3 regions of the Streptomyces glycanivorans genome follow, and region 2 is predicted to be linked to each of the others. Evidence: riboswitches for the same ligand, from Rfam matches in the RefSeq annotation. Region 2 holds a riboswitch; each other region holds the start of a gene.

Region 1 (10,043 bases), 1.7 Mb from region 2:
GATCGAACTGGCGGAGAGCCGCAGTTTCGAGGACGTCTGGTTCCTCATGTTCTTCGGTGAGCTGCCCGGCCGTGCGGCGAGCGCCGACTTCGCCGCCCGCTCCGCCGGCCTGCGTCGGCTGCCCACCGAGGTGCGGGAGGCGCTGCCCTCGATCGCCCGCGCCGGCATGGTCTCCGGCCCGCTCGCCGGTCTGCGCACCGCCCTCTCGCTGCTCGGTGCCTCGGCCGGGTTCCGCCCGGTGTACGACATCGACGCCGGCCGACGCCGCGAGAACGCGCTTGCCGTGTCCGCCGCGGTCCCCACCGTGCTGACGTCCCTGTACCGACTCGGCCAGGGACTGGAGCCGGTCGAACCGCGCGACGACCTCCCGTTCGCGGCGAACTACCTCTACATGCTCACCGGCGAGGAGCCGGACGACGCACGGACGGCAGCCATTGAGCGCTACCTCGTCTCCACCGTCGACCACGGCTTCAACGCCTCCACCTTCACCGCCCGGGTGATCGCATCCACCGGTGCCGACGTCGCCGCCTGCCTCGTCGGAGCCGTCGGCGCGCTCTCCGGTCCGCTGCACGGCGGAGCACCCAGCCGTGCTCTGGACACCCTGGACGCGATCGGCACCCCGGACCGGATCGACGGCTGGATCCGCGAACGCGTTCTCGCGGGGGAGCGGATCATGGGATTCGGGCACCCCGTCTACCGCACCGAGGATCCGCGCTCACGCATGCTCCGCTCGGTCGCCCGGAGCTTCGGCGGCCCTCTCGTCGACTTCGCCGTGGAGGTGGAGCGACAGGTGGAGGCGATCCTCGCCGAGCTCAAACCGGGACGCGAGCTGCACACGAACGTGGAGTTCTACGCCGGTGTCGTCATGGAACTCTGCGGGCTGCCGCGTGCGATGTTCACCCCCACCTTCTGTGCCGCGCGCATGATCGGCTGGAGCGCCAATATCCTGGAGCAGGCGGAGGACTCGAAGATCATCCGTCCGGCGGCCCGCTATGTGGGGACCCCGCCCCCGCACCCCGTACCCGCACTCTGACCGACCCCGAGGAAGGCCCCGTTGACCCCGCCCCGCGCCCCGCAGATCCCGGTCGTCGTCCTGGCGGGATTCCTCGGATCAGGCAAGACGACCCTGCTCAACCATCTGCTCCGCAACAGGGCGGGCAACCGGATCGGCGTCGTCGTCAACGACTTCGGGTCCATCGAGATCGATGCCATGACCGTCGCGGGGCAGGTCGGCTCGACGGTCTCGCTGGGCAACGGCTGCATGTGCTGCGCCGTCGACGCGAGTGAGCTCGACACCTACCTGGAGACGCTGACCGCGCCGTCCGCCCGGCTCGACGTGATCGTCATCGAGGCGAGTGGTCTCGCCGAGCCCCAGGAACTCGTACGGATGCTGCTGGCCAGCGACAATCCGCACATCCGGTACGGGGGCCTGGTCGAGGTCGTCGACGCCGCCGAATTCCCTGCCACGCGGGAGCGTCACCCCGAGATCGACCGGCACCTCGCCGTCGCCGACCTGATCGTGCTGAACAAGACCGACCGGGTCACCGAGGCCGGACTGCGGGCCGTACGGGAAGCGGTGGAAACGGCGGGCGGCAGCGCTGCGGTCATCTGTTCCGCCTACGGGAGGATCGACCCGGAGCTGCTGCTCGACCCGGTGACGAGGGCCGACGAGGACGACTCCTTCCGCCAGCTGACGTTCGAGGACCTGCTCCCCGAGGCCGACCGCACGCACGCGGACCACCTGCACGCGGCCTACGACAGCGTGTCCTTCACGGCCGACGTGCCGCTCGGTCCCCGCCTCTTCATGGCGTTCCTCGACTCCAGGCCCGCAGGGCTCTACCGGATCAAGGGGTTCGTGGACTTCGGCGTGGGCGACCCCGGCAACCGGTACACCCTGCACGCCGTCGGCAGGTTCCTGCGCTTCGAACCGCAGCGCTGGGCCCGCGACGAACCGCGGCGGACCCAGCTCGTCCTGATCGGCTCCGGTATCGACGCCCACGCGCTGCACAAGGAACTCGAGGGCTGCCAGGACGCGTGGCAGGACGCCACCGAGGAGCTGGAGCGCAGCATGTGGGGCGTCCTGCGGTACGTACGACAGCCGGACGACGACGAGGCCTGAGGCGGGCCCCGCTCCCTGCGTCCGGATCAGCGAAGATCCGGACGCAGGGACCCGTCCGTCCGGTCTACTGCAGCGGCTCGGCGATCACCGAGACCTGGCTCGTCATCGGCGTCCCCGAACCGTCGCGGCGCGGATCCGGTGCGGGCAACTGGGCCGGTGCGCCGCTCTTCTGCGCCGCCAGTGCCGGGACCCGTCCGGCCCACGCGAACACCAGGACGTCCTCACCCTTGAGGAAGCGCTGGCAGCGCACCCCACCGGTGGCCCTGCCCTTGCGCGGGTACTGGTCGAACGGAGTCAGCTTCCAGGTCCGCTCGGAATCGTCGAGCGTGCCGTGCGACCCGGCGACCGTGAACACCGCGGCGTCCTCCGAGGGGTCCACCGCTGTGAACGAGAGGACCGTCGCGCCCTCCATGAGCTTGACGCCCGCCATGCCTCCTGCCGGGCGTCCCTGCGGACGCACCGAGGCCGCCGGATAGCGCAGCAACTGCGCGTCCGACGTGATGAAGACCAGATCCTCCTCGCCCGTACGCAACTGGGTCGCGCCGACGATCCGGTCACCGTCCTTCAGCGAGATGACCTCCAGCTCGTCCTTGTTGGCGGGGTAGTCGGGCACCACACGCTTCACCACCCCCTGCAGGGTGCCGATGGCCAGCCCGAGCGCCTCCTCGTCCAGCGTGGTGAGACAGATCAGCTGCTCGTCCGCCTCCAGCGTGAGGAACTCCGCGACCGGGGCCCCGCCCGACAGGTTCGGAGCCGCATGGGTGTCCGGCAGCTGCGGCAGGTCGATCACCGAGAGCCGGAGCAGGCGTCCGGTCGACGTCACCGCCCCCACGTCGCCGCGTGCCGTGGCCGGGACGGCCGACACGATCGCGTCGTGCTTCGCACGCCTGGCGTCCTCGGTCTGTTCGAGCGGCTCGGCGTTGGCCGTACGGGCGAGCAGGCCGGTCGAGGAGAGGAGCACCTGGCACGGGTCGTCGGCGACCTCCAATGGCACCGAGGCGACCTGCGAACCCGCGGACTCCAGCAGCACCGTGCGTCGGTCGGTGCCGAACTTCTTCGCCACCGCGGCCAGTTCGGACGAGACCAGCTTGCGCAGCTCCGCGTCCGACTCCAGGATCGCCGTCAGCTCCGCGATCTCCTGGGAGAGCCTGTCGCGCTCGGTCTCCAGCTCGATCCTGTCGAAGCGCGTCAGCCTGCGCAGCGGGGTGTCCAGGATGTACTGGGTCTGGATCTCGCTCAGCGAGAAGCGCTCCATCAGGCGCTCCTTCGCCTGCGCGGAGTTGTCGCTGTCCCGGATGAGACGGATGACCTCGTCGATGTCGAGCAGCGCCACGAGGAGGCCCTCGACCAGGTGCAGCCGGTTGCGGCGCTTGGTCCTGCGGAACTCGCTGCGCCGGCGCACCACGTCGAAGCGGTGGTCGAGGTAGACCTCCAGGAGCTCCTTGAGCCCGAGGGTGAGCGGCTGCCCGTCGACCAGCGCGACGTTGTTGATGCCGAAGGACTCCTCCATCGGCGTCAGCTTGTAGAGCTGCTCCAGAACGGCCTCCGGCACGAAGCCGTTCTTCACCTCGATCACCAGACGCAGGCCGTGCGCCCGGTCCGTGAGGTCCTTGACGTCCGCGATGCCCTGGAGCTTCTTCGAACCGACCAGGTCCTTGATCTTGGCGATCACCTTCTCCGGGCCGACGCTGAAGGGCAGTTCGGTGACGACGAGGCCCTTGCGGCGGGCCGTGACGCTCTCTATGGCGACCGTGGCACGGATCTTGAACGTGCCGCGGCCGGATGCGTACGCGTCCTTGATGCCGCCGAGGCCGACGATCCTGCCTCCGGTGGGCAGGTCGGGGCCGGGGACGAAGCGCATCAGCGTCTCGAGGTCGGCGCCCGGGTGCCTGATCAGGTGGCGGGCGGCGGCGATGACCTCGCCGAGATTGTGCGGGGGCATGTTGGTCGCCATGCCGACCGCGATCCCGGAAGCGCCGTTGACCAGGAGGTTCGGGTACGCCGCCGGGAGGACGACCGGCTCCTGCTCCTGGCCGTCGTAGTTCGACTGGAAGTCGACGGTGTCCTCGTCGATCGACTCCGTCATGAGTGACGTGGCGTCGGCCATCCGGCACTCGGTGTACCGCATCGCGGCGGGCGGGTCGTCGTTGCCCAGAGAGCCGAAGTTGCCGTGCCCGTCCACGAGGGGCAGGCGCATCGAGAACGGCTGTGCCATGCGCACCAGTGCGTCGTAGATCGACGCGTCACCGTGCGGGTGGAGTTTGCCCATCACTTCGCCGACCACGCGTGCGCACTTCACGTAGCCGCGGTCGGGGCGCAGTCCCATCTCGTTCATCTGGGACACGATGCGGCGGTGCACGGGCTTCATGCCGTCGCGGGCGTCGGGCAGAGCCCTGGAGTAGATCACCGAGTACGCGTACTCGAGGAAGGAGCCCTGCATTTCGTCGACGACGTCGATGTCGAGGATCTTCTCCTCGAAGTCGTCCGGCGGCGGGGTTTTCGTGCTGCGGCGGGCCATCGCGGCTGCGACTCCTTCACAGATTCTGTCGGGCAACCTCAGGTTCTGACGCCGACCATTGTGGACCGCCGCACCGACAACCCCGACCTCGACCCGTCCGAAGCGGCCCCCGGGCCCTGCACGGAGCCCCTGATTACGGCAGCATCTACGACAACATTCACCCGACGGGAACTTCGCCAGGTGCCCGTGCGCTTGCCTAGAGTGGCAGGTCCGGCAGGAAATCCTGTACCGATCGAAGGGACGTACATGCCCATGGGTCACACGGCCACAGCCCAGGCCGGTTCCGGCGGCTTGACGGCGACCGAGCACCGCTTGGCCAACGGCCTGCGCGTGGTGCTCTCCGAGGACCATCTGACCCCCGTCGCCGCGGTCTGCCTCTGGTACGACGTCGGCTCCCGGCACGAGGTCAAGGGACGCACGGGACTGGCTCACCTTTTCGAGCACCTGATGTTCCAGGGCTCGGGCCAGGTCAAGGGGAACGGGCACTTCGAGCTGGTGCAGGGGGCCGGTGGTTCCCTGAACGGCACGACCAGCTTCGAGCGCACCAACTACTTCGAGACGATGCCCACGCACCAGCTGGAGCTGGCCCTGTGGCTCGAGGCCGACCGGATGGGCTCGCTGCTCGCCGCGCTCGACGAGGAGTCCATGGAGAACCAGCGGGACGTCGTGAAGAACGAGCGCCGCCAGCGCTACGACAACGTCCCGTACGGCACGGCCTTCGAGAAGCTCACCGCGCTCGCCTACCCGGAGGGCCACCCGTACCACCACACGCCGATCGGCTCGATGGCCGACCTGGACGCGGCGACCCTGGAGGACGCCCAGGCGTTCTTCCGGACGTACTACGCGCCGAACAACGCGGTCCTCTCCGTCGTCGGGGACATCGACCCGGAGCAGACGCTCGCCTGGATCGAGAAGTACTTCGGTTCCATCCCCTCCCACGACGGCAAGCAGCCCCCGCGCGACGGCGCGCTGCCCGGCATCATCGGCGAGCAGCTGCGCGAAGTGGTCCGGGAGGAGGTCCCCGCGCGTGCGCTGATGGCCGCGTACCGCCTGCCGCAGGACGGTACGCGCGAGTGCGACGCCGCGGACCTGGCGCTGACCGTGCTCGGCGGCGGTGAGTCGTCCAGGCTGCACAACCGCCTGGTCCGCCGTGACCGTACGGCCGTCGCCGCCGGGTTCGGGCTCCTCAGGCTGGCCGGTGCGCCCTCGCTGGGCTGGCTGGACGTCAAGACGTCCGGCGGTGTCGAGGTGCCGCAGATCGAGTCGGCCGTCGACGAGGAACTGGCCCGCTTTGCCGAGGAGGGCCCGACTCCGGAGGAAATGGAGCGGGCGCAGGCGCAGTTGGAGCGCGAGTGGCTCGACCGGCTGGGCACGGTCTCCGGCCGCGCGGACGAACTGTGCCGGTACGCCGTCCTGTTCGGTGACCCCCAGCTCGCCCTGACCGCAGTGGGTCGCGTCCTGGACGTGACGGCCGACGAGGTCAAGGCCGCCGCCCGGGCGCACCTGCGCCCCGACAACCGTGCGGTCCTGGTCTACGAGCCGGTCGAACCGGCCGATGAGACCGACGGGGCCGAAGGCACCGACGCGCACGAGGGGGCCGACAAGTGACCGACGCCGCCGTGACTGGAGTAGCGATGGAGTACCACCCGCAGCCGACCGCCGGCGAGGCCCGGCCCTGGGCCTTCCCCGCACCCGAGCGGGGCGCCCTGCCCAACGGGCTGACCGTGTTGCGCTGTCACCGGCCGGGCCAGCAGATCGTCGCCGTGGAGATCTTCCTCGACGCCCCGCTGGACGCCGAGCCCGAGGGGCTGGACGGTGTGGCCACGATCATGGCGCGCGCACTGTCCGAGGGCACCGACAAGCGCTCCGCGGAGGAGTTCGCCGCCGAGCTGGAGCGGTGCGGCGCCACGCTGGACGCCCATGCGGACCACCCGGGCCTCCGCGTCTCCCTGGAGGTCCCGGTCTCCCGGCTGGCCAAGGCCCTCGGCCTCGTCGCCGAGTCCCTGCGGGCCCCGGCCTTCGCGGAGAGCGAGATCGAGCGGCTGGTGGGCAACCGGCTCGACGAGATCCCGCACGAGCAGGCCAACCCGGCCCGCCGGGCCGCCAAGCAGCTCTCCAAGGAGCTCTTCCCCGCCACGGCGCGGATGTCGCGTCCGCGCCAGGGCACGGAGGAGACGGTCCGCCGGATCGACGCCGCCGCCGTACGCGCCTTCTACGACGCCCATGTCCGCCCGTCCACCGCGACGGCGGTCGTCGTCGGCGACCTCACCGGGGTGGACCTGGACGCGCTCCTCGCCGACACCGTGGGGGACTGGTCGGGCAACGCCGGCCAGGCCCGGCCCGTCCCCCCGATCACCGCGGACGACACCGGCCGCGTGGTCATCGTGGACCGTCCCGGAGCCGTGCAGACGCAGCTGCTGATCGGCCGCATCGGCGCGGACCGGCACGACAGCGTGTGGCCCGCCCAGGTCCTCGGCACGTACTGCCTGGGTGGCACGCTGACCTCGCGGCTGGACCGCGTGCTGCGTGAGGAGAAGGGCTACACCTACGGCGTGCGGGCCTTCGGGCAGGTGCTTCGCTCGACTGCGCCGGGTTCCTCCTCCGGGGCGACCGGCGCCGCGATGCTCGCCATCAGCGGCTCGGTCGACACGGAGTCCACCGGTCCCGCGCTGGACGACCTGTGGAAGGTCCTGCGCACCCTGGCGGCCGAGGGCCTCACCGACGCCGAACGCGAGACTGCGGTGCAGAACCTCGTGGGCGTCGCCCCGCTGAAGTACGAGACGGCGGCCTCCGTCGCGGGCACCCTCGCCGACCAGGTGGAGCAGCACCTTCCGGACGACTACCAGGCCGAGCTGTACGCCCGCCTGGCCGCGACCGGCACGGTCGAGGCGACCGCCGCCGTGGTCAACGCGTTCCCCGTCGACCGGCTCGTCACCGTCCTGGTCGGGGACGCCGCGCAGATCGCGGAGCCTGTCAGGGCGCTCGGAATCGGCGAGGTGTCCGTCGTCAGCGGCTGACTGAAGCCGACAGAACAGGACATGGCGGAACCCCGGCGGGCGTGTGCTCGCCGGGGTTCCGTCATGTGTCCGTTTCGAGGTCTATAGCGTCATTCATCCTGTGGGATGTGCGACAAAAGACCCTTTCCGTTTGGTGAGGGAAAGCGCCCCGCTCTAGCGTCGGCCCGGCTGTCCGCCGGACGATTGCCGCGCCCGCGGCGCCGGACAGTCATCGCCGAGTCCCCGTCAGGCGCGAGCCTGGGGAGCCGGGGACCCACGAAGTCCCTGGGGTGAATCGGATCTCCGTGCCTCGTCAGAGGCCCGGCGGCCCGTAGGAGACCTTCCTGCTCCGAACCCGTCAGCTAACCCGGTAGGCGAGAAGGAAGGAAAGGACCAGCCACTCCATGGCGTTCATCCGTGCCACCGGGAAGCACCGTGCCCCGAGCCGACTGACGCGCAAGAGCGCCAAGGTCGCCGGCATCGCGGCCCTGGCCACCACCGGCGTCATCGGCGCCACGGCCTCCCCGGCTCTCGCCGCGGACTCCGAGGTCACCGCCGGCAGCACCGGCCTCACCCAGACCGTCGCCCTCGACACCACCCTCGCCGCCCAGATCGAGGCCCAGGCGAAGGCCCAGAAGCACCAGGCCGAAGTCGCCGCGAAGGCCGCGGCCGAAGCCAAGGCGAAGGCGGAGGCGAAGGCCGAGGCCGAGCGCAAGGCCGAGGCCCGCGCCAAGGAGGCCCGCGAGGAGAAGGCGCGTGCCGCCCGCGCCGCCGAGCGCGCCCGGCTGAACGCCTTCCACCTGCCGGTCGCCGGATCCCACGTCACCACCGGATACAAGTCCGGCGGCGCTCTCTGGTCCTCCGGTAGCCACTCCGGCGTGGACTTCCAGGCCGCTTCCGGCAGCTCCGTCGTCGCCGTCGGCGCCGGCACGGTCGTCGAGGCCGGCTGGGGCGGCGCGTACGGCAACAACATCGTGCTCAAGATGAAGGACGGCACGTACACCCAGTACGGCCACCTCTCCTCGATCGGCGTCTCCGTCGGTCAGAGCATCGGATCGGGCGAGCAGATCGGCCTCTCCGGCTCGACCGGCAACTCCACCGGTCCGCACCTGCACTTCGAGGCCCGCACCACCCCCGAGTACGGCTCGGACATGGACCCCGTCGCCTACCTCCGTGCCCACGGCGTCCAGGTCTGACCCCACGCAGCAGGACACAGCGCCCGCACGGACGCGACGAAGGCCCCGGCATCTGCCGGGGCCTTCGTCGCGTCAGCGCCAAAGCGCGCGCGCCGGAGCCCTCGCGGAAGTGCTGCCTGGCCAGAAGATATCCATGGATTCCACCCCGCCGTCGGAAATTCGGGCCGGTTGCAATAGAGTCACGGAACAGGCGTCGATCGGCCGCGTTTTCGCGGGGATTAAGGCGGAGGTTCGGACATGCGCATTCCCGCGCATTCGGTATGCACGGCAATCCGTGACGACATCGTCTCCGGTGTCTACGAGCGGGGCAGCCGCCTCACCGAAGAGGTGCTCGCGCGTCGGTACGGGGTCTCCCGCGTTCCCGTGCGTGAGGCGCTGCGCACTCTGGAGTCCGAGGGGTTCGTCGTCACCCGCCGGCACGCCGGTGCCTGTGTCGCCGAGCCCACGGAGCAGGAGGCCGCGGATCTCCTGGAGATGCGCATGCTCCTGGAGCCCCTCGGTGCCGCCCGAGCCGCGCAGCGTCGCACCGAGGCGCATCTCAAGGTGCTCCGTGGCCTGGTCAGACTGGGGCAGGAGCGGGTACGCAGAGGCGAGGGGGAGGATCTGCGTTCCCTGGGAGGCTGGTTCCACGAGACGCTCGCCCAGGCGTCGGGCAGTCCCTCGCTGATCGCGCTCCTCACCCAACTCCGGCACAAGATCGCCTGGATGTACGCCGTCGAACAGCCGGTCCGTCCCGCCGACTCGTGGGCCGAGCACGGCGCCCTCGTCGACGCCGTGGCGCGTCGTGACGCGGAGCGGGCCCGGGTGCTCGCCGCCCAGCACGCGGAGCGGGCCACCGCCGCCCACCGGCTGCGGCGCGCGGACCGCCCGGCACGCGCTGCGGGCACGGCCCGGGTGAGGACTTCGCAACACCCCGTAAACATCGCGGGAGTCCGCCATTAACAATTGCGCCGTATACAAAGAAGGTAATTATCGAAGGGCTTTCTTTTTGCTGCCCTGATTCAGGTGTTTCCGGGTGCCGTATGTGCCGGGTCGGGAAACAGGGAAAGCCGCGGATCCCCTGAGGGATGCCGCGGCTTTCCGCAGGAAAATTCCGGCGCGAAGTGGCCGGGATCAGACGGTCTCCGGGAGCTCCTCGAGCCCCTCCGCCACCAGCTTCGCCAGACGGTCCAGGGCGACCTCGGCGTTGTCGGCCTCGGACGCGAGCACGATCT
Region 2 (10,043 bases):
GCCGCGGTCGAACGCAACCGCGGACTGGCCACCGCACGGACCATGAGCTTCTTCCGGCTCGTGGAGGCACGCGCCCACGCCAAGGCAGGCGACGCACCGGCCGCGGGGGCCGCGCTCAGAGCCGCCGAGAGCTGGCTGGAGCGCTCCCGGACCGGTGACTCCGACCCGGCGTGGCTCGGCTTCTACTCCTACGACAGGTTCGCCGCCGACGCCGCCGAGTGCTACCGCGACCTCAAGGCGCCCCGCCAGGTGCGGCGCTTCACCGAACAGGCCCTGTCGAAACCCACCGACGAGTTCGTCCGCTCCCACGGGCTGCGGCTCGTCGTGTCCGCGGTCGCCGAGCTGGAGTCGGGCAACCTCGACGCGGCCTGCGCGGCCGGGACCCGGGCGGTGGAGGTGGCGGGACGGATCTCCTCGGCGCGCACCACGGAGTACGTACGCGACCTGCTGCACCGCCTCGAACCGTACGGGGACGAGCCCCGTGTGGCCGAGCTGCGGGAGCGCGCCCGTCCCCTCCTCGTCTCCCCCGCCTGAACCGAGGCCGGCCTCGGCGGGACCGGTACGCCCCGGTTTCGCCGGGTCCGGGCGCGAAACGTTTCGGCAGGCTCGCGCCCTCCCTGGTTTGAGCGCGCTGTCAGTGGGTCAGTGCACTATCGGGGTGGGAGGTGGCGTGATGATGACGCACGCGGCGTACGACTGCGATGTGCTGGTGATCGGTGGCGGAATCGTCGGTCTGTCGACCGCGTACGCGATCACGCGCACCGCGCCCGGCACCCGGGTCACGGTGCTGGAGAAGGAGTGGGGCCCGGCCCGGCACCAGACGGGGCGCAACAGCGGGGTGATCCACAGCGGCATCTACTACGCCCCCGGCTCGCTCAAGGCGCGCTACGCGGTGCGGGGTGCCGCCGAGCTGGTGGACTTCTGCGCCGAGCACGGCATCGACCACGCGGTGACGGGCAAGCTGATCGTCGCGACGGACAGGGCGGAGCTGCCCCGGCTGCACTCCCTGGTGCAGCGCGGCCGGGCGCACGGCCTGCCGGTCCGGGAGCTCGGTCCCGCGCAGATCACGGAGTACGAGCCCCGGGTGCGCGGACTGGCCGCGATCCGGGTCGGGACGACCGGGGTGTGCGACTTCACCGCGGTGGCCGTCCGGTTCGCGGCCGAGGTGACCGCGTCCGGCGGACAGATCCGGTACGGCGCGGAGGTCGTCGCCGTGGACAGGCGGCCCTGGGGTGTCGCGGTGCGCACGGCCGACGGCCAGGTGGTCAGGGCCCGCGTCCTGGTCAACTGCGCGGGGCTGCACAGCGACCGGGTCGCTCTGCTCGCGGGCGACGAGCCGGGGGCGCGCATCGTGCCGTTCCGCGGGGAGTACTACGAGCTGGCCAGGCCCGAACTGGTGCGCGGCCTCGTCTATCCGGTGCCGGACCCCGCGTTCCCCTTCCTCGGGGTGCATCTGACCCGGGGGGTCGACGGCTCGGTCCACGTCGGGCCGAACGCCGTGCCGGCACTGGCCCGCGAGGGATACGGCCGCACGGTCGTCCACCCGGGCGAGCTGGCCGCCACCCTGGCCTGGCCCGGTTCCTGGCGGATCGCCCGGCGCCACTGGCGGTACGGGGCGGGAGAGATGCACAGATCCCTGTCGAAGAGCGCGTTCACCCGGGCCGTGCGGCGTCTGCTGCCGGAGGTGACGGAGGCCGACCTGCGGCCCTCCCCGGCCGGTGTAAGGGCCCAGGCCGTCCTGCGGGACGGCACCCTGGTGGACGACTTCCTGATCCGGGACGCCCCGCACACGGTGCACGTGCTGAACGCCCCGTCCCCGGCTGCCACCGCGTCCCTGCCCATCGGGAGGGAGGTGGCGCGGCGGGCCCTGCTGCGGGCTCGCGCGACGGGGTGGACGCCTCCCGCCGTAGAATCGGGGCATTGTGTCTGAGCCCCTGAACCCCACCCCAGAGACGCCCGGCCCCGCCCCGGAGACGCCCGGTGCGACGCCGGAGACCGCGCCCGGCCCCGACGCCGCAGCACCGGCCCCGGCCGACGCGGATGCCGCCACCGACGCAGAGGCGGACGCGGCGGCGCGCCGTGCCGCCTCCTTCGAGCGCCAGCGGAGACTGCGCCAGGAACCCCGCTTCCCCGGCGGTCCCGCGGCCGACCCGGCGGGCTCGCACCACGAGCGCCGGATCCGCAGCTTCCAGCCGCGCCGCAGCCGGGTGACCACCGGCCAGGAGGACGCGCTCCAGCGGCTGTGGCCCAAGTGGGGCCTCGACATCGACGGTCGTGGTGTCCTCGACCTCCCCACGCTGTTCGACGGCCTCCCGGTGGTCCTGGAGATCGGTTTCGGCATGGGCGAGGCGACGGCCCAGATGGCGGCCGACGACCCGGGCACCGGGATCCTGGCCGTCGACGTGCACACACCCGGCCAGGGCAACCTGCTGGGTCTCTCGGAACGGGCGGGGGTGTCCAACGTCCGTGTCGCCAACGGTGACGCGATCATCCTGCTCCGCGAGATGCTCGAACCGGCCGCTCTGGACGGGCTCCGGGTGTACTTCCCCGACCCGTGGCCCAAGAAGCGGCACCACAAGCGCCGGCTGATCCAGCCGGAGTTCCTCGACCTCGTGGCGCAGCGGCTGAAGCCGGGCGCGGTCCTCCACTGCGCGACGGACTGGGAGCCGTACGCGGAGCAGATGCTGGAAGTCCTGTCGGCGCACCCCCTGTTCGAGAACACCCAGGCGGACGGAGGCTACGCGCCGCGGCCCGGGTTCCGGCCGCTGACCCGCTTCGAGGGCCAGGGCCTGGACAAGGGGCACGTCGTGCACGACGTGCTGTTCACCCGTCGCTGATCGGCCACCGGCCGGCGCCCCGGCCCCCACGGCGTGGCCAGGTGTCAGTCGTCCTCGTTAGGGTCGTCGGATGTCCGAGGGGTCCGTGCAGCACCAGCAGCCGGCCGTCCCGGTTCTCGAAGGGCAGCAGCTCGACGAGTTCCTGGGTGCCGTCCCGGAGCGAGGCCAGTGGCGTTACCGGCCCCGCCGGGTCGGCATGGTCTGGCGCAGCAAGGCGTTCCGTGCCGGTGCGGTGATCACGGTGCTCGCGCTCTGCGGTCTGGTGATCCTCGCGCTGGTGCGTCAGCAGACGGGCACCGAGGGCTTCCTGGTGGGCCTCGGGCTGGCGGTGCTGCCCGTTCCTCTGCTGATGGCGGCGTTCCGCTGGCTCGACCGGGTCGAGCCGGGACCGTGGCGGAATCTGCTGTTCGCCTTCTCCTGGGGTGCGTGCGCCGCCGCGCTCGTGGCCATCATCGCCAACTCCTTCGCGACCCGGTGGATAGCGACGGCGACCGCGGATCCGGCGAGCGCCGACACCCTCGGGGCCACGCTCGTCGCCCCGGTCGTCGAGGAGAGCGCGAAGGCCGTCGCCGTCCTGCTGATCTTCCTCTTCCGCAGAAGGCAGTTCGGCGGAATCACCGACGGCATCGTGGTCGCCGGTTTCACCGCGACCGGTTTCGCCTTCACCGAGAACATCCTCTACCTGGGCAACGCCTTCGGTGAGGACCAGCACCTCGGCACCACGGGCTTCGCCTCCGTGACGGCCGGGACGTTCTTCGTACGCGTGGTCATGTCGCCGTTCGCGCATCCCCTGTTCACCGTGCTCTCCGGGATCGGCTTCGGCATCGCCGCGCTCGGCGGCGCGCGCCACCGGGTACGCCGTGTCGTCCTGCCCCTGGTGGGGCTCGTCCTCGCCATGGGCACGCACGCCCTGTGGAACGGCTCGTCCGCGTTCGGGCCGTACGGCTTCTACCTGGTGTACGGCGTCTTCATGGTGCCGTGCTTCGGCCTGGTGACCTGGCTGGCGGTCTGGTCGCGTCAGCGGGAGCTGCGCACGCTCTCCACCGAGCTGCCGGTGTACGCGGCGGCCGGCTGGCTGGCCCCCGCCGAGCCGCTCGCCCTGGCCTCGATGCGGGCGCGGGGCATGGCCCGTGACATGGCCAGGCACTGGAACAGCCACCCGGACCGCGCCCGGGGCAAGGCCGCGGCCCGCGCCGTCGCCGAGTACGAGTCGTTCGCGACGTCCCTGGCCATGCTGCGCCGGAGGGCACGCCACGACGGAGCGGGCCATGACTTCGCCCTGCGCGAGCAGGAGTTGCTGCACCACCTCTGGCAGCGTCGGGAGATCGCGGGTCCGGCCCTCACGTACGCCGCCCACGCGACGGGCCGGCTGCGCGCCCACCGGCCGCCCGTGCCGCCCCCGTTCCCCCGCCAGTACCCCTACGGCGGCCCGCCCCCGCACCGGCTCCCCGCACCGCACCGGCACTACGGCGGCCACAACCCGTACACGGAGGACGGCGGGCGGCGGACCCCGCCGCCCGCCTAGGGGACGTCCACGCAGCAGTCCCGCACGGTTCTCCGGCGGGACGTCACGGACACCCCTGGGGACGTCCGCGCGGGTGGGTTCAGGCGGACGCCCCGGTCAGCTCCGCGAGCTCCTGCTCACTCAGCCGGAGACCGTCCACCGCCACCAGCGCGGGCAGCTGTTCGACCGTGCGCGCGGAGGCGATCGGAGCGGTCACGGTCGGCCGGGAGGCCAGCCACGCGAGGGCGACCGTGGCGATCTCGGCGTCGTGTTCCTGGGCGATCCTGTCGAGCGCCGCGAGCACCTTACGGCCGCGCTCGGTCTCCAGGTGCTTGCCGGCGCCCTCGGCCCGCGCACTCTCGACGGTCGCCCCCGGCCGGTACTTTCCGGTGAGGAAGCCCGCGGCGAGCGAGAAGTACGGGACCGCGGCGAGGCCGGCGGCCGCCGCCGTGTCCTGGAGGGGGCCCTCGTAGGTGTCTCGCGAGACGAGGTTGTAGTGCGGCTGCAGCGCGACGTAACGGGCCAGGCCCTCGCGCTCGGAGAAGTCCAGGGAGGCCCGGAGCCGTTCGGGACTGATGTTGGAGGCGGCGATCTCACGCACCGTCCCCGCCTTCACCAGCTGGTCGAGCGCCGTGATGATCTCCTCGACGGGGACGCTCTCGTCGTCGAAGTGCGTGTAGTACAGGTCGATGTGGTCGGTGCCGAGCCGGCGCAGGGACGCCTCGGCCGCCGCCTTGATCGTGGTGGGCGAGAGCCCCTTGTACGAAGGGTGCGCGCCGACCTTGGTGGCGATGACGACGTCGTCGCGGCGGGAACGGGACGCCAGCCACTTGCCGATGAGGGTCTCCGACTCACCGCCCTCGTTGCCCGGGATCCAGGCCGAGTAGGAGTCGGCGGTGTCGATGAAGTTGCCGCCGGCCGCGACGTACGCGTCGAGGACGGCGAACGTCCGCTCCTCGTCGGCCGTCCAGCCGAAGACGTTGCCGCCGAGAGCGAGGGGAAAGACCTGAAGGCTCGAAGAACCGAGCGGGCGCAAAGACGTCATGCCGAGGGACAACCAACGGGCGGAGCCAACTATTCCGCTCCGCCGCCGCCCCCGGGGGCCGCCTGCTCCCGGCCACCGGGGACCACCTTCTCCCGGCCGCCGATGACCGCCGCTCCCGGCCCGCCCCTACTGGCACGCCCCCCGCCCGGCCCGTCCCGCGGTCCCGGACAGGCCGACGGCCCTGACGTCGGGGGGTCGTGCGTCAGGGCCGCCGGGGTTCTGCTGCGCCGGTAGCCGGCGCGGGGGATCAGATCGTGAGGCCCTTGCCCCGGAGCCACGCCATCGGGTCGATGCCCGCGCCGTCCGCGGTGTGGACCTCCAGGTGCAGGTGGGCGCCCGTCACATTGCCGGTGGCGCCGACACGGCCGATGGTCTGACCGGTGGTGACCTTCTGTCCTGCGACCACGTCCATCGAGGACTGGTGGCAGTACCAGACCTCGGTGCCGTCGTCGAGCTCCAGGACCGTGCGGTAACCGTACGAACCGGAGTAGCCGGCCGACTTCACCGTGCCGCTGTGCACGGCCTTGACCGGGGTCCCGGTCGGAGCCGCGAAGTCCAGCCCGGTGTGGTAGCCGGAGGACCACATCGAACCGGCCTGACCGAAGGTCGAGCTGATGTAGTACGACGAGGTCGGGACGGCGTAGCTGGCGGCGAGCTTGGCCAGGCGCTCTGCCTCCGCCTTCTTCTTCGCCGCCTCTTCCGCCGCCTTCTTCTTCGCGACGGCCTCGGCCTCCGCCGCGCTCTGCTGCTTCGCCGCCTGGGCCGCGGCCGCCTCGGCCGCCGCCTTCTCCTGCGCGGCCTTGGCCTCGGCGTCGGCTCCGGCCTGCTGCTGCTCGGCCTGCTGGAGGATGCGGGCGCGCAGCGCCTCACCCGCGTCGGTGGCGCCCCCTTCGGCCTCGGCCGCGGTGATGCCCGCCGTGGTGAGGGGGGAGGACGCGGCGACCGTCTCGTGGTCCGAGTCCGAGTCGGAGTCGCCGGACATGAACGCGCCCACGCCGGGAAGGGACTTGGCGTCAGGGAGATTGTCCGCGATGGAATCGGGAAGAGAGATGGAGACCGGCGGCTTGCTCTGCGCGGTGGCCATGCCGCCCGCACCGACGGCCGCTATGACACCGACGCCGAGGACGGTGGAGCTACGGGCGAGGCCGCGCTGCTTGGCGACGCGATGCCGACCGCGTACGGGACGGATGGACTCCTCGGTGGGATTCCATTCCTCCCAAGTCCTGCCGTCGTCGCCGAAGCTGTCGGTCCTGAAGGGTGACGGGGCCTCGGGGGCAGGCTGGTTGGACGCCACGTGGGCGCACTCCTTTCCTTCCTTCTCGCCTACCGGGTTAGCTGACGGGTTCGGAGCAGGAAGGTCTCCTACGGACCCCTCCGTCTCTCACGAGACACAGGTGTCCGATTCACCCCATGTAGGTGGTTCCCCGGTTCCCTTGCGGAATTCGGCGCTGCGCACGGTGCCGCCTCTTGCGACGGCAGGTACAACCGCGCTGCGTTATCGAACGTTAATAGACACCCGGGTCCGATTCCAAGCTGTTCCCACAGATCGTTCACGCCTCTGGCCTGGACTTACAGGGCTCAATCGGGCGTAAACCGGCAAGTTGAGCGCCCGTAATCCAGCTGCCAATTTCTGACGGTGCGTCAAATGTTATGCGGAGCGGAGCCCTTCGACTACCGACGGTCGCAACCGCTCATTCACGGTCCCGCCGCACGATCTTCACGGTGGTCCGGCGCTCCTGCTGCCCCCTCGCCGGACGCGCGACCGCGAGGAGCGCCAGGTCGTCCGTCGACCGGCCCCCCGTGTGCAGCCGTACGTCGTCGGTGAGCGCGGACAGCAGCTCCTCGGGCCCCGGGAAGAGCCGGCCTCGGAGCCGGTCCGCCGGGTCGTAGAAGACTCCTGTCATGTCCCGCGCCTCGGAGAGCCCGTCGGTGAACGCCAGGAACATCGCCCCGGCCGGCAGCGTCCACTCGTCGGACCGGTCGGGCCACGTGCCGAGCCCCATCCCGAGCGGGAGGGCGGGCGCGGTCGGTGCCAGCACGTCGAGCACGCCGTCGGGGTGCAGCACGAGCGGCTCGGGATGCCCGCGGTTGATGACCTTCAGCGTGTCCGAGCCGACCGGGATCTCCGCCAGGACTGCGGTGACGAACCCTTCCATGGAGTCGAGCCCGCCCCGCCGCGACCCCTCCCGGGCCAGAGCCCGCTCCAGCCGCTGGGCGACCCCCTCCAGCGACCTCTCCTGCTCGGCGGCCTCCCGGAACGCCCCGATCACGACCGCCACAGCCGCCACGGCGTCCAGCCCCTTGCCCCGCACGTCCCCCACGACCAGGCGCACCCCGTGCGGCGTGTCCGCGACGGCGAACAGGTCACCGCCGACGAACTCGTCCGCCTGGGCGGCCTCGTACCGCGCCGCGACCAGGAGTCCGCCGATCCGGTCCTCGGGCTTCGGCAGCACCGCGCGCATCGCGGTCTCCGCGATGACCCTGGCCGAGGCCAGCTGTTCGGTACCCCGGCGCACGACGCGGTTGATGAGGACGGCGAGGGCGCCGACGGTCACCAGGGTGAGCAGGTCGGTGATCGACACGACCCTGAGGATCGCCCCGTCCGACAACCGGATGGCGAGCACCACCAGGATCGCGGCCACCGCGACCCGGACGGTGCCGGCCAGCGAGAAGAAGGGGGCGGCGACCAACGAAGCCGCGGCGAACAGCGGTACCGCGGTGACCTCGGTCGGCGTCCCGACGTCGAAGGCCACCCCGACACAGATCATCACGGCGGGCAGGGCGCGCACGAGCCGCCGGGAACGGGAAACCCCGCCCACGCCCCCTCGCCGCCCGTCCCGCTTCCCCACCTGTGCACTCCTGCCCGGTCCACCCACGGCTGCGGACGGTATCGCGCCCCGCCCCCGCCGCCCGGAGCCGCGCCGGACGGCGGCCCGTCGTGGGCCGAAGGGAGGAGCGCGCCGGAGCCCCGCCTCCGGGGGTCAGTCGGAGAGCCGGTGCTGCGCGTGGATCGTCAGTGCATCCCGTACGAAGACGGCGGTTCCGTCCCCGTGGCGATCGTAGTTCCTCCCGAAGCGGGGATCGGCGACGTACATCTCCCCGAGCCCGGTCACATACGCGCGGGTGACCTCGGCCGTCGCCGACAGCCACGCGCAGTGCCGCCGCGCGATGTCCTGCGCCTCCTCGCCGCCGGGCTCCAGGCCGGCGGCCCTGGCCGCCCCGTAGTCCCGGGCGATGTCCTCGTGCACGCCCTGGAAGCGGACGCGTTCGGCCTCGCTCAGCCCACGCCACCACCGGCCGCTCCGCTCGTACGCCTCCCGGCCCCAGCGTTCGGTGACCTCCTCCTCGTACGCCGTGTGGTCGAAACCGTCGAACACTTCCTCGGCCATGAGGTCCTCCCCTTCCTCGGTCCTGCGCAGAGTGGTCCGCACCGAGGCGATCTGCCGCCCGATGCGCTCCCGCTCCTGCTCCAGCAGACGCAGATGGGTCCGGAGAGCCGCCGCGGTGTCCCGCTGCCCTTCCAGCACGTCCTTGATCGCGGGCAGAGGGAGCCCCAGCTCCCGCAGCAGCAGGATGCGCTGGAGCCGGACCAGGGCCTCCTGGTCGTAATAGCGGTAGCCGTTGGCGCCCTTACGGCTCGGCACGAGAAGACCGACGTCTCCGTAGTGCCGCAGGGTCCGGCTCGTGGTGCCGGCCCGCCGGGCGATTTCCTGTATGGACCACTCCATGCCGGAAACGCTAGATCTTCACGCAGCGTCAAGGTCAAGCCCGTCACCACCGACCCGGTGGCGGCACATGACAGAGGCCCGGATCCTTGGAAGGATCCGGGCCTCTGTCTTCAGTAGCGGGGACAGGATTTGAACCTGCGACCTCTGGGTTATGAGCCCAGCGAGCTACCGAGCTGCTCCACCCCGCGTCGTTGTGATTGCAACTCTACGCCATCCGGGAGGGTGCTCCGACCATTTACGACCGCCGCGCCCCCGCTCCCCTCATCACCGGAAAGTCGACCTGACCGGCCATTCTTTCCAACAGGACGTGCGTAAAGGGGAGTTGGCAGGCGGAGTGGCGTGATCAAGGGTACTGCCGCACCCCTAATTCCATGTGCTGCCGTCCGGAGGACCTGGTCCGCCCCGGCGCACGGCGCTCCGCGATTGCGCCGCCTCCGGAGCGGCGGGACGCTGGGAGGGTCAACTTTTCGGTGTCCGTCCCGTCCGCCCGGCGCCCCCCGGGTGCCGGCGCCGGCCGGTGATCCCCGTCCGCAGCGGTGGTGCCGGAGCGAGCCGGACGCACGCGCGCTAGGAGACGATCATGGACGGCGCCCTCCTCGAATCGATGGGCAGCGCTCTGCGCGGACCGGTCATCGGCCCCGACGACCAGGAGTACGGGCAGGCCCGTGCGGTCTACAACGCCATGATCGACAAGAAACCGGCGGCCGTGGTCCTGTGCCACGACACGGCGGACGTCATGGAGGCCGTGAAGTTCGTCCGGGAGAACGGCCTGGACGTCGCCGTCCGGGGCGGCGGGCACAGCGGCCCCGGACTGGGCCTCTCCGACGGCGCGGTCACACTCGACCTCTCCCCCATGCGCGGCGTGCGGGTCGACCCGGCCACCCAGACAGCCCAGGCCGACGGAGGTGCGACGCTGGGGGACTTCGACC
Region 3 (10,043 bases), 960 kb from region 2:
GCGAGGGCGACCACCAGCGAGCAGACGATCAGCGCGAGGAACGCGGCCCGGCCGGTGAGCCGGGAGCGCCGGGCCTGGCGGCGGTTCTGGGACCGGTAGACGCGGGCCGCCGTCTGCTCCCCCAGCAGCCGCAGCCTGGTCGCGGTGGAGAACCGGTCGCGGTCCTTCCCGGCCATGTCTCACGCCTCCCCGTTACGCACGTCCGTCCCCGCACACGGTACGGGACCGGATGCGGGGACGGACGGAGGCTGGTGCTCCGGACTCGGGCTGTCAGCCCTCGTAGCGGAACCGCGGGAACGCCGAACGCCCGGCGTAGACCGCGGCGTCGTCGAGGATCTCCTCGATGCGCAGCAGCTGGTTGTACTTGGCGACGCGGTCCGAGCGGGCCGGGGCGCCGGTCTTGATCTGGCCACAGTTCACGGCGACGGCGAGGTCGGCGATGGTGACGTCCTCGGTCTCACCGGAGCGGTGGGACATCATGCACTTGAAGCCGTTGCGCTGGGCCAGCTCGACGGCGTCGAGGGTCTCGGTCAGCGAACCGATCTGGTTGACCTTGACGAGCAGGGCGTTGGCCGAGCCCTCCTCGATACCGCGGGCGAGGCGCTCGGGGTTGGTGACGAACAGGTCGTCACCGACGATCTGCACCTTGGAGCCGAGCTTGTCGGTGATGACCTTCCAGCCCGCCCAGTCGTCCTCGTACAGCGGGTCCTCGATGGAGACCAGCGGGTACGCGGAGACGAGCTCCTCGTAGTACTCCGTCATCTCGGCGGCCGAACGGGACTTGCCCTCGAACTCGTAGACGCCGTCCTTGTAGAACTCGGACGCGGCGACGTCGAGCGCGAGCGCGATGTCGCGGCCCGGGACGTAACCGGCCTCCTTGACGGCCTCGAGGATGAGGTCGAGGGCGGCGCGGTTCGACTCGAGGTTGGGGGCGAAGCCGCCCTCGTCACCGAGACCGGTGGACAGGCCCTTGGTCTTCAGGACCTTCTTCAGCGTGTGGTAGATCTCCGCGCCCCAGCGAAGGGCCTCGGAGAAGGACTCGGCGCCGATCGGCGCGATCATGAACTCCTGGATGTCCACGTTGGAGTCGGCGTGCGAGCCGCCGTTCAGGATGTTCATCATCGGAACGGGCAGCAGGTGCGCGTTCGGGCCGCCGAGGTAGCGGAACAGCGGGAGGTCGGAGGCCTCGGACGCGGCGTGCGCCACGGCCAGCGAGACACCGAGGATGGCGTTGGCGCCGAGGGAGCCCTTGTTCTCGGTGGCGTCCAGGTCGAACATCGCCTGGTCGATGAGGCGCTGCTCGGTGGCGTCGTAGCCGACGAGCTCCGGGCCGATCTGCTCGATCACGGCGAGGACGGCCTTCTCGACGCCCTTGCCCTGGTAGCGGTTGGGGTCACCGTCGCGAAGCTCAATGGCCTCGAACGCGCCGGTGGAGGCGCCGGACGGAACAGCAGCACGTCCCGTGCTGCCGTCGTCGAGGCCAACCTCGACCTCGACCGTGGGGTTACCCCGGGAGTCGAGGATTTCCCTGGCTACGACGACGTCGATGGACGGCACGAGGCATCTCCTTCTGGGATCTGACACTGGTTGGGCAGGGTCACTGTGGCCTTGCGCCACGAGCCTAACCGTCTCGGCCCGCTGCGTCGGCCGCCAGCCCGTCCCCTGGGACGAAAAAGGACCCAAGGACCTGCATAACGGGCAAAGCTCCAGAATTCTACTGGCAAGTAACCACAAGAATTGAACGCCGGCCCCCCGGGGCGGGCAGGCGGCCGCGCACGGATCACGCCCACCGAGGGGCCCTGACACGGCCACGGCCCGGCGCGCGGGGGGTATGCGCGCCGGGCCGGGCCGCCGGGGCAGGAGGGGGACCCCGGGCCGTTTCCGACTACTTCAGGTGGAGCTGCTGACCCGGGAAGATCAGGTTCGCGTCGTCGACGATGTCGTCGTTCAGCTTGAAGAGCTTCTCCCAGCCACCCTTGACCTTCTTCGCGTCGGCGATCTTGCTCAGGGTGTCGCCGGCCTTCACCTTGTACTCGCCGTCACCCTTCTCGACCTTCTGGCCGGTCGGGGTGGTGACGGTCTTCTCGGGAGCCGTGCGCTTCTCGCTGCGCGTGGTGGGCTGCTCGGCCTTGCGCTCCGGCGCGGCCTGCGGGTCCGTGTCGCCGTTCTTCGCGGAGCCGGTGTCGACGCCCGGGTCCACACCGTCGTTCGTCAGGCCGCCGGCACCGGCGCAGGCCCAGGCACCCGGGCCCTGCAGGTCGAGGAGCTTCTCGGCGGCGGCTATCTGCTGGCCCTTGGTGGCCAGGTCGGCGCGGGCGGCGTACTGCGTACCGCCGGCCGCGGCCCAGCTGGACTGCGAGAACTGCAGACCGCCGTAGTAGCCGTTGCCCGTGTTGATGGACCAGTTGCCACCGGACTCGCACTGGGCGACGGCGTCCCAGGTGTCGACGGAGGCGGCGGAGGCACCGGTCGCGCCCATCAGCGGGACCGCGACGGCGGCACCGGTGACACCGGCCAGGGTCGCGATGCGAACGGCCTTGGACGGGCGACGGTGCTTGCCCTTGCTGGAAAGCAGCATGGTTCTCCTCACCGACGCCTACGAGGTGAGCTGTCGGGTTCGGGCCTGTGAGTTGCCCGGCCACCCGCACTCGCGGACGGCTTCACCCCCAGCCGGTCCCCCGCCCGTCCTCCGACGGCCGGAATGCCGGCACTTACCTGGGTCCCCCGCTCCTGCCTACGGCGCTTTACGCGTCGGTCCCCTTCGGCCGACGGCAGGATTCGGCGTGACGGTCGAAGGTGCCCGCGGTGCGAGCGGCTCCGACCGTAGACACACGCAACCCCCACATTCAAAGATGGACATAACGGCCAATCAGCCCTTAACGGTCCAGCCTCATGGTCCGTTTTCGCAGGTCATGGCCAAAGTGGACGGACCGGACGGACGGGGCGTGCCAGTTGAAGCAAAGAGACCCATGTCTCACTTACGCATAAGTGGACATAGGTCTCTTAACTACCCCCACTTTCGGGGTGTTTTCCCGCTTTTGATCAGTTGGCCGCGGCCGTCTCCGCCGCGGAGTCCTGCGCATCCGTCACGAGACCGAGGTTCAGGCTCTGGCCGGGCAGGATGAGGTCGGGGTCGGAGCCCAGCTCGTCCTTGTTGGCCTCGTAGAGAGCGGTCCAGCCACCGGAGAGCTCCTGCGCGTCGGCGATCGCCCAGAGGTTGTCGCCCTCTCGGACCGTGTACGCCTCCTCGGCGCCCTGACGGGCCTCGGAGTCGCCCCGGGAGGCGTGCCGGCCGGACTCGCGCCCCTCGTCCAGCTCCGACCCGGTGCTGCCCTCGGGAGCCGGGGTGCCACGGTGCTTCCCGCCCGTCTCGGCGTCACCCTTCGCGGCGTGACCACCCTTCGCCGCGCCGGACGTCTCGGACGCCTCGGGGGACGGGGTGGCGGACGGCGACGCGTCGGTGCTGCCCGCGTCGTCGCTCGCGTCCGCCGTGTCGCCGGCGGCGTTGCCCTTGGACTCGCCCTTCTCGTCCGCCTCGTCCTCCGACTCCGCGTCGTCCGCCGATCCGGCCGGATCCGACGCCTCGGAGGACGGGGTCCCGGTAGCGGTGTCGGAGTCCTCCGCCGACGGATCGCCGCCCGGGTCGATGCCCGGCAGCGTCCCGTCCAGGGCCAGCCCGGAGATCACGGCGCAGCTGGGCCACGCCTGCGGCCCCTTGTCCTCCAGCACCTTCTCGGCGACCGATATCTGCTGCGAGCGGCTCGCGAGGTCGGCGCGGGACGCGTACGCCGTGCCGCCGTAGGCACTCCAGGTGTCCTCCGAGAACTGCAGGCCGCCGTAGTAGCCGTTGCCCAGGTCGGCACTCCACATGCCGCCGCTCTCGCATTCGGCGACCCGGTCCCAGGTCGACGCGTCGGCGGCTTGAGCGCCGCCCGCACCGAGCAGGGGGATGGCGATGGCCGAGCCGGTGACGCCTGCGGCGACGACGATGGCGGGTGCCTGGCGAGGGCGACGGTGTCTGCCGGTCGCGGAGCCCATGGGATTGCCTTCCGTGTGACTGACATGTGACGGGTGAGTCGAACGGTGAACCTAGCCGTACTCGAACGTGTGTCACAAGTCGATGCAGCGGAGATCACGTGAAAGTCACAGAGTTGACAGCGTGTCACCTTTACCGGCCGGCCGTCCGGGACCGAACTCCACCGGAAGGGTGCGCAGTCCACGCATGATGAGCCCGCCACGCCAGCGCAAATCGGCAGGTTCCGCAGCGAGCCGCAGGTCGGGGAGGCGTCGCAGCAGCGTCGCCAGAGCCACCTGACCCTCCAGACGGGCCAGCGGAGCTCCCAGGCAGTAGTGGATTCCGTGGCCGTAGCCCAGATGCTGATTGTCACTCCGAGCGAGATCCAGGGTGTCCGCATTCTGGAATCTGTCCGGATCCCGATCCGCGGCGGCCAGAACCACGAGTACGGGGTCCCCCGCCGCGATGTCCTGTCCTCCCAGGGTCACGGGCTCGGTGGCGTAGCGCCATGTCGCGAGCTCCACCGGCCCGTCGTAGCGCAGCAGCTCCTCGATGCCCGTGGCGAGCAGCTCCGACTCCCCTGCCGCCAGCGAGCGTTCCAGCCGCTCGCGCTGGGACGGATTGCGCAGCAGTGCGTAGGTGCCGTTGCCGATCAGGTTCACCGTCGTCTCGAAACCGGCGAACAGGAGGATGAAGGCCATGGCCGCGGCCTCGTTCTCGCTGAGGTGCTCGCCGTGGTCACTTGCCCGGATCAGCCCGGAGATCAGGTCGTCGCCCGGGTTCTCCCTCTTGCGGTGGATGAGCTCGGCGAGATAGCCGCGCATCTTCTTGACCGACCTGGCGACCCCGCCGCGCGGACCCCCGCCGTGCCGGATCATCATGCCCGCCCAGTCCCGGAAGTCGTCCTGGTCCTCGCGCGGCACACCCAGCAGGTCGCAGATCGCGTAGATGGGGAGGGGGAAGGCGAAGTCGTGGATGAGGTCCGCCTCCCCCTTCTCGGCGAAGCCGTCGATGAGGCTGTCCGTCAGCTCCTGCACGCGCGGCGCGAACTCCGCGACCCGGCGCGGGGTGAACGCCTTGGACACGAGCCGGCGCAACCGGGTGTGGTCCGGCGGGTCGATGTTCAGCAGATGCGTCATCAGCTCCGCCTTGCGCTCCCCGGGGATGCCCGTCTTGCCCTTGGCGTTCGCGGACCCCGCGTGGTGGGCCGGGTTCTTGGAGAGCCTGGTGTCGGCGAGCGCCTGCCGGGCATCGGCGTACCGGGTCACCAGCCAGGCCTCGACCCCGCTGGGCAGTGTCGTGCGGTGCACGGGACTGTGCTCGCGGAGCCATGCGTAGGCGGGGTACGGATCGGTGGCGAACTCCCAGGTGAAGAGTTCGGGCGCCGCGTCCGGCGCGGAGTGCGTATCGGGCGCCGCGTCCGGCGCGGAGTGCGTATCGGGGCTGTCGTTCACTCCTCGACGCTATCCGGGCCGGTCCCGAGCCCCTCGGCCGCCCGGATCACGTCCCGGTAGGCACGCGCGGCGGCCCGCAGGGCGGCCTCCGGGTCCGTGCCGTCCTGCTCGGCCCGTACGGCGAGGGCGAGCAGCCGGTGCCCGACCCCCTCGCCCTCGGGGAGCGCGATGTCGAGACCCGCGGCGCGGGCCCTGCCGCCGAGCTTGGCCGCGAGCGCCAGGCCGGGCTGCCCGAGCGGCACCCCGTCGGTGACCGACGCACGCTGCTTCTCGATCGCCTTCGTGCGCAGCCAGTGGGCGTGGACGTCCTCCGGCGTCTCGGCGGTCTCGTCGCCGAACACATGGGGATGGCGGTGGATCAGTTTCTCGACGATCGTGGCAGCGACGTCGTCGATGGCGAACGGCTCCTCCTGGTCCTCCTGCGCGATGCGCGCGTGGAAGACGACCTGGAGCAGGACGTCGCCGAGCTCCTCTCGCAGTTCCTCGCGGTCGCCGTCCTCGATCGCCTCGACCAGTTCGTACGCCTCCTCGATGGCGTACTTAGCGAGACCCTTGTGCGTCTTCTGCGAGGTCCACGGGCATTCGAGCCGGATCCGGTCCATGACCTGGACCAGATCCAGGAGCCGGGCACCGGGCAGGTCGTACGAACCTGGCAGCAGTTCCAGGTCCGGCATCTGCACCCGGCCCGAACCGCCGAGCCTGGCCAGGCCGTCGGTGAGCGGCTGGTTCCCCTCGCCGCCCACCAGCACCACCACGGTCCGGCCGCCCGCGCAGTCGTCCACCAGCTCCTCGGCCGTGGGTGCGTCGTGCTCGACGGCGACCCCCGCCTCGTCCAGGTACGGCAGCTGCGGATGGTCCCGCTCGGCGCACAGCACCCGGTCGGCGGCCCGCAGAGTCTGCCAGGCGGGCCAGGACAGCAGACCGGGGGCGACCCGGTGGCTGGCGGTGAGCAGGACGATACGGCCGGGGTCTTCAGCGTTCACACCCCGAACCTACCCCCGGACGAACGGGGTCAGGCGCCTGCCTCGGGCTCCTGGCCCTGCACGGGCGTGACCTGGGTGATCCACGGCGCCTTGTACGTGCTGAGCTGGACCTTCCGGTTGTCCCAGCTGCCGTAGCGCGGGTTGACTTCGATGTGCAACGCCTTCGACGCCTCGGTGAGGGCCTGCCCGACGGCCTGCACCCCGGTGGGGCTCTGCAGGTCGGCGCCCAGCGCCCCGGCCAGCTTCTGGAGCTGGACCTCCTGGCGCAGGCTCGCCTCGATCTGGCCGGGCGCGACCCAGCGCTGCTCCAGCATCAGGGTCCGCACGCCCTCCTCCCCGCCGGACTGCTCGGCGGCGACGCCGCGGATCTGCTGGATCTCCTTGCGGCTGACACCGACCCCCGCGTCCTTCGCGGCCCGGTCCAGGACCCGCCCGAAGATCATCCCGGACAGCTTGACCCTGGTCAGCTGGCCCGACTTGGCGACCAGCTCCTCGGACTGCTCCGACTTCTGCTGCGCGGTGCGCACGTCGGCCGCCTGCGCCTGGACGGTGGCCACGTCGATCCGGTCGCCGCCCACCACGGCCGCGGCACCGGGGTGGGCCTCGCTGCCACAGGCGGTCAGGAGGGGGGCCGCGACGAGCGTTGCGGCGGAAAGGGCGAGCGCGGTACGACGACGGCGGTGCAAAGGAGCCTCCCGGGGAGAGTTTGTGCATCAGTGCACAAAGCCTTGCGGTGATCGATGTTAGGCAGTGGACGTGATTCGGGCCACTGCTTCGACCAACGATTTCCGGACCGGTCAGTGTGGGGTCGGGGACGAAATCCCTTCCGTCCCGCCGTCGTCGGCCGTCCTGCGGTTCACCTCGATCCGCGTACGTCCTGGTGGTGCACCAGTTGGCGGCGGAGCTCCGTGGGAAGAGCGTGGTGCGGGCCGTAGGCGCGCTCCGTGTCGTACAGCAGGGCCTGCAGCTGGCCGCGGCCCGCCGTGTGGTCGCCCATCCCGAGCAGCAGGTGCGCGATCCGCCTGCGGATGTCGAAGGCGCGGCCGGGGCCGGTGGAGGTCACGTATCCGTTCTCGTAGAAGGGGAGGACCACGCGGTACTCGGCGAGGGCGGCGGCTGCCTCACCGAGCTGCTCCAGGCACTGCGCGGCGTCGTAGCGGTACTGCAGGGTCTGGGGGTCGGCGGGGCCGGCCTTCCGCCGCGCGGTCCTCGGCGAGGCGGCGGAGCTCCGGGAGGGCGCGGCGGAACTGGCCGTCGTCCATCAGGGTCGCCGCGTACTGCTTGCGCAGGATCCGTACGACCGGCGAGTGCTCGCCGTGCTCCTGGGCCGCGGCGGGCAGGATCCCGCCGAGGACGTCGACGGCCTGGGTGATGCGGCCCTCGCCGAGCAGCCGCTTCACGTCGTCGACGGCCTGCGCCACGTTCGGCCTGGCGGGCGGGTGCTGGGGCGGGGCGGGCACCTGCTGGACGGGGACGGGCGGCGCCGACGCCGGCACGGCCGCCCGGTCGGGCCAGGGTGCGTGCGGGCGGAGGAACGGACGGGTCGGGTCGAGGGGGCCCGAGGGCGAACCGACGGCGGGCAGCAGGGGCCGCAGGGACTCGTAGACCTCCTGCGCGGAGGCCGGCCGGTGCTGCGGGTCCTTGGAGAGCAGCCGCAGGACGAGGGCTTCGAGCGCCTCGGGGACCTCGGGCCTGAGATGACGGACCGGGAGGGGCGGCTCGTAGAGGTGGCGGTGCAGGACGCCCAGGGCGGTGGAGCCGGCGAACGGCACGTCCCCGCTCAGGAGTTCGTGCATCAGGACGCCGAGGGCGTACAGGTCGGTGTAGGGGCCCACGGCGCCGCCCATCGCCTGCTCGGGCGCCATGTAGGCCGGGGAGCCGATCGGTGAGCCCGTGTGCGTGAGGCGGGTGGTGTCGGTGTCCATGACGGAGGCGATGCCGAGGTCGAGCACCGTGAGGGTGCCGTCGGGCTTCACCATCGCGTTGCGGGGCTTGAGGTCGCGGTGGACGATCGGCACGGCGTGCACCGCGGAGAGCACCGCGCACAACTGGGCGGCGATCGCCACGGCCCAGGGCCACGGGTAGGGGTCGTGCTCGGCCAGGTGGTCGGCCAGGTCCGCGCCCTCGACGTACTGCATGACGAGATACAGGTCCTCGCCGTCGCTCCCCGCGTCGTGGACGGTGACGAGACCGGGGTGGTCGACCTGCGCGGTCACCCGGCACTCGCGGACGAAGCGGCGGCGCACGTCGTCGGCGGCCTCGCTCCCGGAGGGCCCTGCGACCCGGTCGGGCCGCAGGAGCTTCACCGCGACCCTGCGGTCGAGGCGCTGGTCGTACGCCGTCCAGACCTGCCCCATCCCTCCCTGGCCGAGAATCGTCGCCAGCGCGTAACGGCCGGCGATGACACGCCCGTTCACCGGCCGTCACCCTCCTTGCGGAGGTAGTCACTCAGCTCGTCGAGCTCGGCGCGCACCTGGTCGAGGCGCTGGGGCGAGGCCGGCCTCGGACCGTCCGGTGGCGGGGTGGGCGCGGGGCCCTGCTGGGGCGCGGGGCCCTGCTGCGGGACGGGGCCCTGCTGCGGGGCGGGCGGGTAGCCGTAGGCCGGGGCGGACGCCACGGGCGGATCGGGAACGGTCCGCCGCGAGGCGTACCCACCGGACGGGAACGTCGGCGCCCCCGGGTGCCCACCGCCGTACGGGCCTGCGTAGGGACCTGCGTACGGAACCCCCTGCGGGCCGCCGTAGGGGCCGAAGTGCCGGATCTCCGTGTACAGGTAGTAGGTGACCGTCCCGACGAAGACGACCAGCATCCAGGTCAGGGTCACGACCGCCTGTCCGTCCGTCAGCACCTCGTCCTCCTCCGGCAGCATCCCGAGGTACACGAGGAGGCCGACGTTCAGTGCCAGCACCAGCCCGAACAGCCACCAGTCACGCTGCGTGCGGGTGACGACGGCCAGTCGCAGCATGGCGGCCCAGGCGAGGATTCCGCAGCTCAGCAGGGCGAGCGCCACGAAGACCACGCGCAGCGTGACCAGCGTGGCCGAGGACGGACGGCGCGTCGGCTGCTGCTCCGGCGGATAGCCGTAGCCGTGCATGTGCTGCTCCCGGAGGGCGTGGATCGGACGTGTGCAGTGAGCGTATACACCGACACGGACAACGGGTCCCGGGTTGTGCGCAACCGTTGTGCTTCAGGTCACTTCGGCGCGACCGACCCGTCCGTCAGCCCGTCGTACATCCCCTGCACCAGTTGCCCGCCGAGCCGTCCCGCCTCACGGAGCGCGTCCTCGAACGCGGCGAGGGCGCCGAACTGCTCGCCGTAGCGACGCTGTTCGTCGAGCGGGAGGCGGGGCACCTGGATGCGGCGTGCGTCGAGCCGGGTCGCGGTGGAGGCGTAACTGCTGGCCTGGCGGTTGTTGGCGGTGCCACGCAGGAAGCCCGCGAGGAACCAGGGGTCGAGGGCGGCCGGATCGGGGCGCAACAGCTGGAGGTTGCGGCCGAGCACGGCGCCCGCGGTGACCTCGTCGACGACCCTGGCGACGGATCCGCCACCGACCACGGGCACGACGACGTCACCGGGTTCCAGGAGCAGCGG

What was found. Region 2 has a riboswitch for cyclic di-AMP ahead of P8A20_RS16860 (M23 family metallopeptidase). Riboswitches for the same ligand answer to the same signal wherever they lie in the genome.
Region 1: another riboswitch for cyclic di-AMP. It lies ahead of P8A20_RS08940 (M23 family metallopeptidase); the one in region 2 lies ahead of P8A20_RS16860 (M23 family metallopeptidase).
Region 3: another riboswitch for cyclic di-AMP. It lies ahead of P8A20_RS21355 (LysM peptidoglycan-binding domain-containing protein); the one in region 2 lies ahead of P8A20_RS16860 (M23 family metallopeptidase).

What each region holds. Positions count from the first base shown of each region.
Region 1 covers NZ_CP120983.1:2,127,104-2,137,146, reverse strand. Annotated here, with positions in the region: gene P8A20_RS08965 (citrate synthase/methylcitrate synthase) at 1-1,033, shown strand, start outside; gene P8A20_RS08960 (CobW family GTP-binding protein) at 1,055-2,119, shown strand; gene P8A20_RS08955 (DNA gyrase/topoisomerase IV subunit A) at 2,184-4,637, opposite strand; gene P8A20_RS08950 (M16 family metallopeptidase) at 4,884-6,245, shown strand; gene P8A20_RS08945 (M16 family metallopeptidase) at 6,272-7,654, shown strand; cyclic di-AMP (ydaO/yuaA leader) riboswitch at 7,857-8,024, shown strand; gene P8A20_RS08940 (M23 family metallopeptidase) at 8,038-8,829, shown strand; gene P8A20_RS08935 (GntR family transcriptional regulator) at 9,067-9,771, shown strand; gene P8A20_RS08930 (HPr family phosphocarrier protein) at 9,943-10,043, opposite strand, start outside.
Region 2 covers NZ_CP120983.1:3,853,403-3,863,445, forward strand. Annotated here, with positions in the region: gene P8A20_RS16835 (NsdA family TPR-like regulatory protein) at 1-534, shown strand, start outside; gene lhgD (L-2-hydroxyglutarate dehydrogenase) at 674-1,930, shown strand; gene trmB (tRNA (guanosine(46)-N7)-methyltransferase TrmB) at 1,923-2,837, shown strand; gene P8A20_RS16850 (PrsW family intramembrane metalloprotease) at 2,908-4,362, shown strand; gene P8A20_RS16855 (aldo/keto reductase) at 4,442-5,386, opposite strand; gene P8A20_RS16860 (M23 family metallopeptidase) at 5,634-6,680, opposite strand; cyclic di-AMP (ydaO/yuaA leader) riboswitch at 6,692-6,844, opposite strand; gene P8A20_RS16865 (PP2C family protein-serine/threonine phosphatase) at 7,078-8,235, opposite strand; gene P8A20_RS16870 (MerR family transcriptional regulator) at 8,368-9,114, opposite strand; tRNA gene P8A20_RS16875 (tRNA-Met) at 9,229-9,302, opposite strand; gene P8A20_RS16880 (FAD-binding oxidoreductase) at 9,695-10,043, shown strand, end outside.
Region 3 covers NZ_CP120983.1:4,814,404-4,824,446, reverse strand. Annotated here, with positions in the region: gene P8A20_RS21365 (FtsB family cell division protein) at 1-176, opposite strand, end outside; gene eno (phosphopyruvate hydratase) at 271-1,557, opposite strand; gene P8A20_RS21355 (LysM peptidoglycan-binding domain-containing protein) at 1,886-2,578, opposite strand; cyclic di-AMP (ydaO/yuaA leader) riboswitch at 2,579-2,752, opposite strand; gene P8A20_RS21350 (transglycosylase family protein) at 3,043-4,038, opposite strand; gene P8A20_RS21345 (cytochrome P450 family protein) at 4,144-5,469, opposite strand; gene P8A20_RS21340 (nucleoside triphosphate pyrophosphohydrolase) at 5,466-6,452, opposite strand; gene P8A20_RS21335 (SurA N-terminal domain-containing protein) at 6,482-7,138, opposite strand; partial or broken gene P8A20_RS21330 (serine/threonine-protein kinase) at 7,309-8,869, opposite strand; gene P8A20_RS21325 (hypothetical protein) at 8,866-9,546, opposite strand; partial or broken gene P8A20_RS21320 (N-6 DNA methylase) at 9,645-10,043, opposite strand, start outside.